4 regions of the Pannonibacter sp. CBAS1226 genome follow, and region 4 is predicted to be linked to each of the others. Evidence: predicted binding sites of a transcription regulator. Region 4 holds the regulator's gene; each other region holds the start of a gene.
The links. Region 4 encodes LexA, which represses DNA repair genes until DNA is damaged. Its sites were predicted from a motif close to TGTTCNNNNTGTGTTCNG; they were not measured.

Region 1 (3,007 bases), 350 kb from region 4:
TGGCGCGGCAGGTCGTGATAGCCGGAGATGCGGTTCGGATCGACCCGGCCACGGCGCGCGTCCAGCACATAGGTCAGCGCCGCGATAGACGCCTTCACCTCAAAATCCACCAGAGCCGCATCGCGGGCCGCCGGCTCAAGGCCGGTGAGCGCAGGCGCCTCGACCCGGTAATCGGCCGGATCCAGCCCGAAATCCCCTGCCCGCTCCAGCTCGGACTTCAGCGCGGCGAACCGGGCACCGGGCGCACCATTTTCGACCCAGACGAAACGCGGCTCCTGCGCATAGAACGCTTCGACCGCCTTGGCCACTTCCGGCAAGGCCTTGAAGCTGAGCGCGGCAAAGGCCGGGCGTGCCGCGTCAAAGGCCAGAGCCGCCTTATCTCCGGCGGGCTCCGGCTGAACGGCCGGCGAAGCGATGCTGCCGGTCTGGTCAGCCACAGAGTGAGGTGCAACGGCCTGAGGTGCAACGGGCTGAGCGGACACGGTCAGCGCTGTGCCAGTCTCACCGGACGTGGCACCGCCGGCCGTTTGAGCTGCTGCGGGCTGGGGGCTTACGGCCAGCGCCTTCAGAGAGAAGGCCGCCAGCTGATCGGCCTTGTACGTGTAATATTTCGGAGCGGAGACCTTGTTGGCGGCGATCACGGCCTTGTCCAGCACCGGCGCCGGTGCCGGCTGAACAGGCTGGGGCTCGTCCACGGGACGTCCGCCGAAAATCCGGTCCAGAAACGCATCGGCAGGCTGAACGCTGGCGGTCAGCGTGAGGGAAGCAATGGCAGCGCTTGCCAGAAGTGTGGAGAGGAAACGTGCGGGCTGCAGCGTATGACGCATGGTCTCAAAAGGCCTCAAGCTCGAAATCAGATGAGGACCGGCCACTCGCCCCCGGGGCCAATCCGCTCAATGATGCCGGGGCAGTCCACAAAGCCTCGCAGGTATAAGATCTTGCCGCTGTGACCGGTGTCACAGGAACGGCGGACCGGCAGATGGAGCCCGGTTTCCGAACGTTCAGACCCTGCAGACTGTTCCGCTGGCAGAGCGCAAAGCTACCCTGCCAGCGGCAACCAGATGGTTAATGAAACCCAACCTTCACAACAGTTTGAAACGAATGCCCGGCCCCGGCGCGCCCCTGCATTTCTCTGCAAGGGCGGTCATCAGGCCCGGCCATCCGCAGGCTTCCGCAACACTCCGTCAGAACGGGATCTCGTCGTCCATGCCGCCGCCATAGCCGCCGCCTGCACCACCGGAGCCGCCAGAGCCACCGCCATAACCGCCGCCGCCACTGGAGCCGCCACCGTAACCGCTGCCGCCGCTCGAACCACCGCCATAGCCGCCGCCACCGCTGGAGCCGCCTTCATAGCCGCCGCCTGAGCCGTAATCCGGCAGTGCGCCACCACCGCCGCCGCCGCCGCCTTCACCGCGCCCGTCCAGCATGGTCAGTGCCGAGTTGAAGCCCTGCAGCACCACTTCGGTGGAGAAGCGCTCCTGGCCGCTCTGGTCCTGCCATTTGCGGGTCTGCAGCTGCCCTTCGATGTAAACCTTCGCGCCCTTGCGAAGATATTGCTCGGCAATCTTGCAAAGGCCTTCATTGAAGATCACCACCCGGTGCCATTCGGTGCGCTCGCGCCGCTCCCCCGACCCGCGGTCCCGCCACGTCTCGGACGTGGCAATGCGCAAATTGGCGATGGGACGGCCATCCTGCGTGCGGCGGATCTCGGGATCCGCCCCCAGATTGCCAACCAGAATGACCTTGTTCACGCTACCCGCCATACCAGTGGCTCCTGCTTTTGTCTGTCGTTTGTCGTCCAATCCCGGCACGGGCACAGCCCAAGGCCGGCGCCGCCCTGCGCCTGCCCGCTGCTCACAAGAACAGCCTGGAAACACGCCCCTTCCGGCCCGGAAGCCAGATCAGGCGCCCTTCTGGACGGCAGCAGAAACCGGTTGATCGGGCGACCCTAACGCCTCTTCGCCCCTCATGCGAACCATTCTGCCCGGCTGCGCCGCGTTGTCCACAAACCTGGCCGCTTTCAAGCCGCTGCAGGCATAGATTGTTCTTTTTTTGTTCCTATCGTCAAGAGCCATTTGCCTGCCTTGGCGGAAAAGGCCCAGCCCCGCCGGAAAAGAGGCACGACAGCAGTTTTTCGCGGAGATGCGGCTTGCTTCAGATTTTTGTTCCTGTTACGTTCCTTACGAAATGTGATCCGGCAGACCCGCAAAAACGTAGGCCAAGCCGCAGATTGTCAAAGGCCCGCCCTTGAAGATGCGAAGGAAGGACCGCAGATGAGACAGACGGAACATTCCGGACAGACGGGTCCGTCCTTGCCGGTCAAGCACGAACCATCGCCGCAGCTCAGGCTTTTCTCAGGCTGATTTTTTCACGAGCCTTCCATCGCGCCTGACCGGAACAGGCCAGGACATTCTCACCCGCACAGCATTTTGCCAGTTGAGGCCTGTTGTGCGGCGCTTATAACTGCTGCCAGTTTTCATGCCCGCGCCGGGCAAGTTCAGGACGATACCGATGGCCAAGGATGCCGCCGCCGAACCGCAGAGCAAGGAACAGGGATCTGCCCTGACGGGCCTCAGCCGTGACAAGATGATTTCCATCCGCGGCGCGCGCGAGCACAATCTCAAGAACGTTGATCTGGACCTGCCGCGCGACAAGCTGATCGTGATGACGGGCCTGTCCGGGTCGGGCAAGTCGTCTCTCGCCTTCGACACGATCTATGCGGAAGGCCAGCGCCGCTATGTCGAAAGCCTCTCGGCCTATGCCCGCCAGTTTCTGGAGATGATGCAGAAGCCGGATGTGGATCAGATCGACGGCCTGTCTCCCGCCATCTCGATCGAACAGAAAACCACCTCGCGCAACCCGCGCTCGACGGTGGGCACGGTCACCGAGATCTATGACTACATGCGCCTGCTGTTTGCGCGCGTGGGCACCCCCTACTCGCCGGCGACGGGTTTGCCGATCGAGAGCCAGACCGTCAGCCAGATGGTCGACAGGGTCATGTCGCTGG
Region 2 (3,007 bases), on a different contig from region 4:
CGCCAGGAAATCCAGTTCGGCGGGTGATCGGGCAGGAGCGCCATGGTCTCGATCGGTTCGGGACGTGGGAGCAGACGCGAGGGGCGCGGCCAGTGGTTCGGCCAGCCCGCCCCGGTATCCTCGGCAAGGGCGGGGACACGGCAAACGGATCGCTCGGGCACGTCGCTGTCCACCGGCGCGAAGCGATAGATGGCGCGGGTGCCGACGCGGTTGGCAAGCGTGTCGATCAGGGCGGACAGGTCCGGCGCGGGGCGCTCAATCAGGCTGCTTGCCGCCTGTCGCGCGGCGAGCGGCTCGGCCAGGGTGGCCGTGAGCGACATGATCTCGATCCCGAAGCCTGGCGCGATGGTCTCGATCTTGTCGCAGAGCAGCCGGGTCAGGTGCTTCGGGTCGCGCACCGGCTTGGCCAGGCCGATACGGACGCATTCGATCCGATTGTCGACGCGATGACTGAGCAGATCGAGGCGGCGCGCGCCGAGGCCGCGGCTTTCCAGCGCCTCGCAGAGGGCAGCGACCAGTTTGCCGACATAACGGGCAATGGTCTCGGCGGCGGCGATCGGTTCGGCGAAGACGCGACGAGCCTCGACCAGATCCGCCGGGCGGATCGGTTCGATGGGTTCGGACGCTTGGCCGAGCGCCTGATCCAGACGGCGGCAGAGTTCGGGGCCGAAGCGGCGGGTCAGCGGCGCGCGCGGTTGGGCCAGGACATCGCTGATGGAAGAAAAACCGAGGTCGCGCAGACCGGCCGGGATCGCGGGCGGCAACCGCAGGGCTTCCAGCGGTAGCCGCGAGAGGGCGGGGATGATTGCGCCCGGCGGGACGACAGCGACGGGATCGGCGGCATAGCGCGCCAGCGCATGCGCCGCGCCCCAGCTATCGGCGATCGCGGCGCGAGCGGTGACGCCCGACAGGGCAAGCCGCCCGATCAACGCCTCGAGCATCGCGGTCTCGCCACCATGCAGATGGTCGGCGCCCGTCGAGTCGATCACGATCCCGTCCGGGGCATCGACCGCCACGATCGGACTTAAGCGTTGCAGCACCCAGAGCGCGAGGCGTTCGAGGCCGTCCTGATCGGCCCCCGGGTCGGCGGGTTCGATCATCAGCCCCGGCACCAACGCCTGCGCCTTGGTCACGGCCATGCCGGCGCGCAGCCCAAGCGCGCGCGCCGCAGCGTCGGCGGCCGTCACCACGCGGCGATTCTTCTCTCTGCCGACGATGATCAGCGGTGCCTCACCCGGCGGCGCTGCGCTGCCCGCCTGCCGCCGCAGCCGATCCGTCGGCCAATCCGGCAGGAAGACCGAGATGACCCGAGCCATCGCATTCCTCCAGTTCGATATCGAGACACTCACCCGCCCGCGCCCGGATCAGTTCGACCAGCCAGCGCGGCCGTCCGACGCCGGACACCGGCAAGGGCGAGGCTGGCAGCGCTGAGATGCGCCAGCGGGTCATCGCGGCAGTCGGCTGGCCGAAATCGCTGGCTTCCGACTGCCGCCGCCACCGGCGCAGCGCGATGCAGAGCGTGCCTGTTTCTTTCGCGGCCAGATGCAGTCGCCGCGAGGCGGTCATCGGCAGGCGGGCGACGTCGCCGACCACCGCGCCGAGCCCGCCATGGCGCAAGCCTTCTTCCATAGAGGCCAGCACCTCCTTGTCGTCCCCGGCCTCGACGAAGATCACCCGGTCGGGCGGCAGACCTGCCTGTTCCAGCCCTGGCGCGAAGAGATCCTGAAGCGCGACGGACCAGAGTACCGGGCCGGAGGTGCGGGCGGCGATCCCGGCGGCGAATGAGGCTGCCGCCGCGCCATCGACCGCGCCGTTGCCGCCACCCGCGACTTCATGCAGGCAGCCGAGGGCCAGCCCGCCGCCGGGCAGTTTGCTGTCCAGCGGCGCGATTCCGAAGGGCAGCACGTCCCGCGCGCGGGTGCTGTCGCCCTCAAGCTGCGCGATGCGCGCGCGAAGGGCCGCAATGGCTGGACTGATGGCGCGCTCGTGCATGTGGAAGGTGGGCTCCGGGTCTTCTCAACGGCAAATCCTGTTGCTATGTTCCTTATTTGTTCTTTTGTGGGGCGTGAGTCAATCTGAGTCCCGAAAGATGTGAACGGAAGCCTTGCCCAAGGTTCTGGCGTATGGTCGGCGTAAAACCGGAGAAGCGGATTTGTGTAACCTCTACAATCTGACCACCAACCAGCAAGCGATCCGGGATTTTGTGGCCCTGACCAACGACAATATCGGCAACCTCGAACCATCGCTTGACGTCTATCCGGACCGGCCCGCGCCAGTGGTGCGCAACACCGAGGGAGGACGCGAACTGGCAAGACTGACCTGGGGCATGCCCACGCCGGTTGAACATTTGAAAGCCCCCGACGCACCCGACACCGGCGTCACCAATGTGCGCAAGACCTGGATACGGCACTGGCAACAGTGGCTCGGGGTCGAGCATCGCTGTGTCGTGCCCGCGACGGCTTTCTCCGAGTACGGGAAGACGCCTGACCCCGCGACCAAGCGCAAGCCGCTCTACTGGTTCGCACTCGACCAGGGGCAGCCGCTGTTCTTCTTCGCCGGAATCTGGACGCGATGGGAGGGAACGCGCGGATCGAACCGCACGCCGAGACCGGGCGAGCATGAACTCTTCGCCTTCCTCACCACCGATGCCAATGATGTGGTCAAGCCAATCCATCCCGGCGCCATGCCGGCGATACTCACAAGCCCTGGCGAGGTGGAGACCTGGCTGACCGCCGACTGGCGCGAGGCGAAGGCCCTGCAACGGCCGTTGCCCGCCGATCGGCTGGAGATCGTGGAGAAGCCGGCGGTTCCGGCAGGTTGACGACGATCCATGACGGAACCGGGGAGACAGATCGGGGAGACAGGCGAGCCGGAGGGGAGAATCCGCAAGATCATCCATGTCGATATGGATGCGTTCTATGCCTCGGTCGAGCAGCGCGACAATCCTGAATTGCGGGGCAAGCCTGTCGCGGTAGGCGGCTCGGCGGCGCGAGGCGTGGTCGCCGCC
Region 3 (3,007 bases), on a different contig from region 4:
AGTGAACAGGGTCCTTCAGCCATTCGGCACGGTTTGCCACGAAAGTCCAGGTGCGGATGTGCGCAATCCGGTTCGCAAGAGTGTCGATATCACCATCCACCCTGTCTGCGAAAGCCACTTGACGCTGAAACCAGTCTTCATCGACCACCCCGTTGCGCACGAGCAACGTGTATAGGTGGATAAGCAGGTCTCCGTGGTTAGCCGGGGCGATCTTGCGATAGTCCGGCACCTGGCAGACATCCCAGAGCAGCGCCACCCGTGCGGGGGAGGACGCCATGTCGCGGATGCCGTGATCCTTTGCGGCATATTCGAGGGCCTGCGCGTCGTCGGCGGCTGGCGCACGGGCCAGTCCGTCTTCACGCGGAGGCAGGTCCAGTGTGTCACGCAGGCTGGAAATCGACGTGAAATCGAGCTGCGTGTTGCGCCACTGGAAAACTTTCAGCGCATCGAACCGGTGGCTTTCGATCATCTCCACGAGATCATCGGACAAGGGATCGACACGGCCCGTCACACCGAAAGAGCCATCGCGCATGTGGCGCCCGGCGCGCCCGGCGATCTGGCCCATCTCGGCGGGGCTGAGATTGCGGTATTGATAGCCGTCGAACTTGCGGTTTCCGGCAAAGGCGATGTGGTCCACATCCAGATTGAGGCCCATGCCGATCGCGTCGGTGGCGATCAGATAATCCACGTCACCGTTCTGGAACAGCTCCACCTGTGCGTTGCGCGTCCGTGGGCTGAGCGAGCCCAGCACCACCGCCGCGCCGCCGCGCTGACGGCGGATCAGCTCGGCAATCGCATAGACCTCGCTGGAGGAGAAGGCGACGACGGCGGAACGGGCCGGCAGGCGCGAAATCTTCTTGGAGCCTGCATAGGTCAGCACCGACATGCGCGGCCGCGTCACCACATTGAGGCCGGGAATGAGCTTTTCCAGCAGAGGACGGGCGGTCGCAGAGCCCAGCAGCAGCGTTTCGGAGCGGCCGCGCAGGTTCAGGATGCGGTTGGTGAAGACGTGGCCGCGCTCCATGTCGGCGGCCAGCTGCACCTCGTCGATGGCGACAAATTCGGTGTTGAGATCGAGCGGCATCGCCTCGACCGTCGAAACCCAGAAGCGCGGTGCCTTGGGGACGATCTTCTCTTCGCCCGTGATCAGGGCAACCGCAGCCTCGCCTGCGCGCTCCACCAGACGGCCATAGACCTCGCGCGCCAGCAGGCGCAGCGGCAGGCCGATGAGGCCGGAGGGCTGGGCCAGCATTCGCTCGATGGCGAGATGGGTCTTGCCGGTGTTGGTCGGGCCCAGCACTGCCGTAACGGTTCTGGACCGGGCGGCCGGCGGCAAGGTCATGATCTGGATCGGAGGCATCGCGCGGAGTGCTTCGTTCGGCCGGGTGTCTTGGCCCTCACAAAGGTCAGGGCGTGCGGAAGGCTGTCTAGCATAGGGTCTTCCCCCTGTCCCTCACGATTTTCGGCCCCGGTTCTAACGCGGCGCCATGGCTGAAACGGGGCAGCGAATCCGGGCAAAGGAACGAGTCTGGAACAAAGGCTGATCGAATCGCAGACAAGCCGCGAGTCTGTTTTTGTTCCCTACGACATGTGGTTTCCGACAAGGGGGTGACCACGAAATCCTGAATCTGACCAAGGATTTAAGGTGGGCAGGGCGCCGTTTTCCGGAATCGCGTCAAGCTCAGGAAATCGTGCAGATCAGGTTAACCGGATCAGCAATTTTCACGAGCGCTATCTCAACCTTCAGCACCAAAGCGGAACGACTCATGCACGAATCGCTGTCCGTTATGCGTTTTTGTTTTGTTCGTACGACAGTTTGTAGTGTTCAGACGGCAGGGCCACGAAATAGCGGTAGGGGGACGTAACTGGTTGCTCCCGGCAACCAGTTGAACCGGGTCAAAAATAAAGAAATATGTCCCATTATGGGGCGTTTGATTGTTGAGCTGGCGCAGGCGAATAGGTCAAGAGTGTTGGCTCTTTTCTTTGCCCTCATCCCTTTGTATGACTCATGCGCTTTCATATTGGGGAGGTATGGGCTTGGCCATCCGTAAGATTCTCGTTGCCAACAGATCTGAAATCGCCATCCGCGTGTTCCGTGCCGCGAATGAGCTTGGGCTGAAAACCGTCGCCATCTTTGCCGAGCAGGACAAACTGGCGCTGCACCGCTTCAAGGCCGACGAGGCCTATCAGGTCGGCAAGGGCCTGGGCCCGATCGAGGCCTATCTGTCCATCGACGAGATCATCCGGGTTGCCAAACTCTCGGGCGCCGATGCCATCCATCCGGGATATGGCTTCCTGTCGGAGAGCCCCGAATTTGCCGAGGCCTGCGCCCAGAACGGCATCATCTTCATCGGCCCGCAGCCCGAGACCATGCGCCGCCTTGGCAACAAGGTGGCGGCGCGCAATCTCGCCATCGAGGCCGGAGTTCCGGTCATGCCGGCCACCGATCCGCTGCCCGATGACATCGAGGAGATCAAGATTCAGGCGGATGGGATCGGTTATCCGGTGATGCTCAAGGCCTCCTGGGGCGGCGGCGGGCGCGGCATGCGCGTCATCCGCGACGAGGCCACGCTGGTGCGCGAAGTGGTCGCCGCCAAGCGCGAGGCCAAGGCCGCCTTCGGCAAGGACGAGATCTATCTGGAAAAGCTGGTCGAGCGCGCCCGTCATGTGGAAGTGCAGATCCTCGGCGATTCGCACGGCAATCTGGTGCATCTGTTCGAGCGTGACTGCTCCATCCAGCGCCGCCACCAGAAGGTGGTGGAGCGTGCGCCTGCGCCCTATCTGTCCGAGGCGCAGCGGCAGGAACTGTGCGGCTACGGCCTGAAAATCGGCCAGGCGGTGAATTACTGCGGAGCAGGCACGGTCGAGTTCCTGATGGATTCGGACACGGGCGCCATCTACTTCATCGAGGTGAACCCGCGCGTGCAGGTGGAGCATACGGTGACCGAGCAGGTGACCGGCATCGACATCGTCAAGGCGCAGATCCGCATCGCAGGCGGGGCCGCCA
Region 4 (3,007 bases):
TGAGGTGTGAGCATCGAAACTCCTGGCATGAGGCGGCCTTTTCAGGTTTCGGGACCGGGCCTTGCTCCTCCCGCCGTTTTGTCTTCGGCCGGGGTATCCGTCACCAGCCTGCCTTCCTCGGCCTTGTAGATATACTGGCTTGCTACCAGCCAGCCCTTGAGGGGGCGGAGGGGCGGAATGCAGGTGAGGAGGAGCAGCGGCAGCGTTGTGAAGAGGTGGACCCAATAGGGCGCCGTGTAGGCAATTTCCAGCCACATGGCGAAGGCAACGCTCGGAACGCAGGCAAAGCAGATGACGAAGAAGGCCGGGCCATCCGCCGGGTCGGCGAAGCTGTAGTCAAGGCCGCAGACTTCACAGGACGGGGCAAGGGTGAGGAAGCCCTTGAACAGATGCCCTTGACCGCAGCGCGGGCAACGGCCGCGCACGCCGACATGGGCGGGCGACTGGGCTGGCCACTGGCCGGATGTCTCGATGGTCATGAGGGCCTCCTTGTGCTGGCCGGCTTGCGGCAAATCAGGATAATTCCTTACCCGCTAACTGCGGCGCAGACGCGTCCGGAGCAAGATGCGTTTTGACGCAGGGGGCAAGGGGAGGGGAGGGCAGCTATTCCTGTGCCCGGCGGGAACTTGGTCCGGACGCTTCTGCACCGCCCGTATCAAGGCTTTGAGTGGCTGGCGCAACATGCCTGGAGCCCTTCCGATGAAAACGGAGCGGCCGGCCGTGCTCTGGCTGCCTGTTTTCACGCGATTCCGGACGCGAAACCGGTGCCGCCTTTGCCGGAATTGCTCTTGCATGCGTGCAGCCACCGCACGGGCCCGCCCAGTTGCCGGTGACGCAAGTCTGCCGGGTGCGTGCCGCGTGCCGCCATAAACAGAAATGCCGGAAACAGTGTCTCCGGCATTCTTCTAGCGTGTCGATCGGGCGGCAGCGGCTCAATACTGCCGGAACAGGGCAACGAGCTTGCCCTGGATGCGCACGCGGCCGGGGCCGAAGATGCGGGTTTCATAGGCCGGGTTGGCAGCTTCCAGCGCAACGGAAGCGCCCTTCTTGCGCAGGCGCTTGAGCGTTGCTTCCTCGTCGTCCACCAGTGCCACGATGATGTCGCCGCTCTCGGCCGTGTCGGTCTTGCGGATCAGCACCGTGTCGCCATCCAGAATACCGGCCTCGATCATCGAATCACCGCGCACTTCCAACGCATAGTGCTCCCCGCGGCTGATCAACTCGGGCGGCACGGAAATGGAATGGCTGTGGGTCTGGATCGCCTCGATCGGAACACCGGCGGCGATGCGGCCCATGACCGGGATGGAGGTGAAGTGAGGGGCGCTTTCCGCCGCCGGAGCGGATGGAGCGGCGGCCGGGGCAGATGCCTTGCCGAGCGATCCTTCGATCACAGAGGGCGCAAAGCCCTTGCCGCGCGGCGAAGACAGGCCCGGCGTGACCGAATCCGGCAGGCGGACCACTTCCATGGCACGCGCCCTGTTGGGCAGGCGGCGGATGAAGCCGCGCTCCTCCAGCGCCGTGATCAGACGATGAATGCCGGACTTGGACCGGAGGTCCAGTGCGTCCTTCATTTCGTCAAAGGACGGCGGAACCCCGGATTCCTTCAGGCGCTCATGAATGAACATCAGCAGTTCGTGTTGCTTGCGCGTCAGCATGTGAGGTCCCCGTTGGAGGGTCTGGTACAAATCATGAACGTACCTTAGCTGTTCTCACTGTGTTCCACAAGTCTTAAGGTGAGGTTAGCGGGATGTTCCTGTCGCATGCACTCAAGACAACACACCGCCGCTGCGCCTTTTCCCGGCAGAACGGTACCTTGCGTGCAATTGCCTGCGGGCCCGGCTTGACTTCATGCGCCGGTGTCCCGAAAGCTGGCGAAAGAAGAAGACACAGTTCCCGCGCTGCCTGCGCTTCGCAGGCGGCCTCACCCTGCCTTAGGCGGCATTCTGCTCTGGGGCGGCGCCACCGGGACCCCGAAAAGACCGAAGATGAACAAGCCTGTCACCATCACCGCCCATTCCGCCTGTCCGCATGACTGCCCCTCCACCTGCGCGCTGGATGTGGAGGTGACGGCAGAGGGCCGCATCGGCCGCCTGCGCGGGGCGGCGGACAATCCCTACACGGCGGGCGTCATCTGCGCCAAGGTCGCCCGCTATGCCGAACGGCTGTACCATCCGGACCGGCTGGTGACGCCGATGGCCCGCGCGGGTGCCAAGGGGGAAGGGCGGTTCGAGCCCATCTCCTGGGACGAAGCACTGGACCTTATTGCCGCGCGATTCCTGGAGGCGGAGGCGAAGCATGGGCCGGAGACGGTCTGGCCCTATTACTACGCCGGCACCATGGGGCTGGTGCAGCGCGACAGCATCCACCGCCTGCGCCATGCCAAGGGCTATTCGCAGCAGTTTTCCTCGATCTGCACCAATCCGGCCTGGACCGGCTATGTGGCCGGAACCGGGCTTCTGGCCGGGCCGGACCCGCGCGAGATGATGAAGGCCGACCAGATCATCATCTGGGGCACCAATGCGGTCGCGACGCAAGTGAACGTCATGACCCACGCCATCACCGCCCGCAAGACACGTGGTGCGAAGATCATCGTGATTGACGTCTACCGCACCGAAACGATGAAGCAGGCGGATCTCGGAATCGTGCTGAAGCCCGGCAGCGATGCGGCGCTGGCCTGTGCCATCATGCATGTGCTGTTCCGTGACGGCCTGGCCGACCGGGACTATCTTGCCCGTTACACCGACTGCCCGGACGAGCTGGAAGCCCATCTTGCCACCCGCACCCCGGAATGGGCGGAAGGGATCACCGGCGTTCCGGCAGAGGAGATCACGCAGCTTGCCCGGATGATCGGCGAGGTGAAGCGCACCTTCATCCGTCTTGGCTATGGCTTTACCCGCAGCCGCAACGGCGCTGTCTCCATGCATGCGGCGGCCAGCATTGCAGCTGTTGCAGGCTCCTGGCAGTATGAGGGGGGCGGCGCCTTCCACAACAACGGGGCGATCTACAG

Region 1: a site for LexA is predicted at 2,043-2,060, ahead of AC0CMF_RS02435 (single-stranded DNA-binding protein). Genes of this name have one in related genera too.
Region 2: a site for LexA is predicted at 2,039-2,056, ahead of AC0CMF_RS24710 (ImuA family protein). Genes of this name have one in related genera too.
Region 3: a site for LexA is predicted at 1,519-1,536, ahead of AC0CMF_RS19285 (helicase-related protein). Genes of this name have one in related genera too.

The regions. Positions count from the first base shown of each region.
Region 1 covers NZ_JBVOUO010000001.1:533,661-536,667, reverse strand. The annotation lists gene AC0CMF_RS02440 (L,D-transpeptidase family protein) at 1-827, opposite strand, end outside; gene AC0CMF_RS02435 (single-stranded DNA-binding protein) at 1,185-1,763, opposite strand; gene uvrA (excinuclease ABC subunit UvrA) at 2,587-3,007, shown strand, end outside.
Region 2 covers NZ_JBVOUO010000020.1:25,661-28,667, reverse strand. The annotation lists gene AC0CMF_RS24715 (Y-family DNA polymerase) at 1-1,316, opposite strand, end outside; gene AC0CMF_RS24710 (ImuA family protein) at 1,231-1,992, opposite strand; gene AC0CMF_RS24705 (SOS response-associated peptidase) at 2,153-2,821, shown strand; gene dinB (DNA polymerase IV) at 2,831-3,007, shown strand, end outside.
Region 3 covers NZ_JBVOUO010000007.1:201,619-204,625, reverse strand. The annotation lists gene AC0CMF_RS19285 (helicase-related protein) at 1-1,342, opposite strand, end outside; gene pyc (pyruvate carboxylase) at 2,038-3,007, shown strand, end outside.
Region 4 covers NZ_JBVOUO010000001.1:887,276-890,282, reverse strand. The annotation lists gene AC0CMF_RS04035 (DUF983 domain-containing protein) at 42-479, opposite strand; gene lexA (transcriptional repressor LexA) at 933-1,655, opposite strand; gene AC0CMF_RS04025 (molybdopterin oxidoreductase family protein) at 1,986-3,007, shown strand, end outside.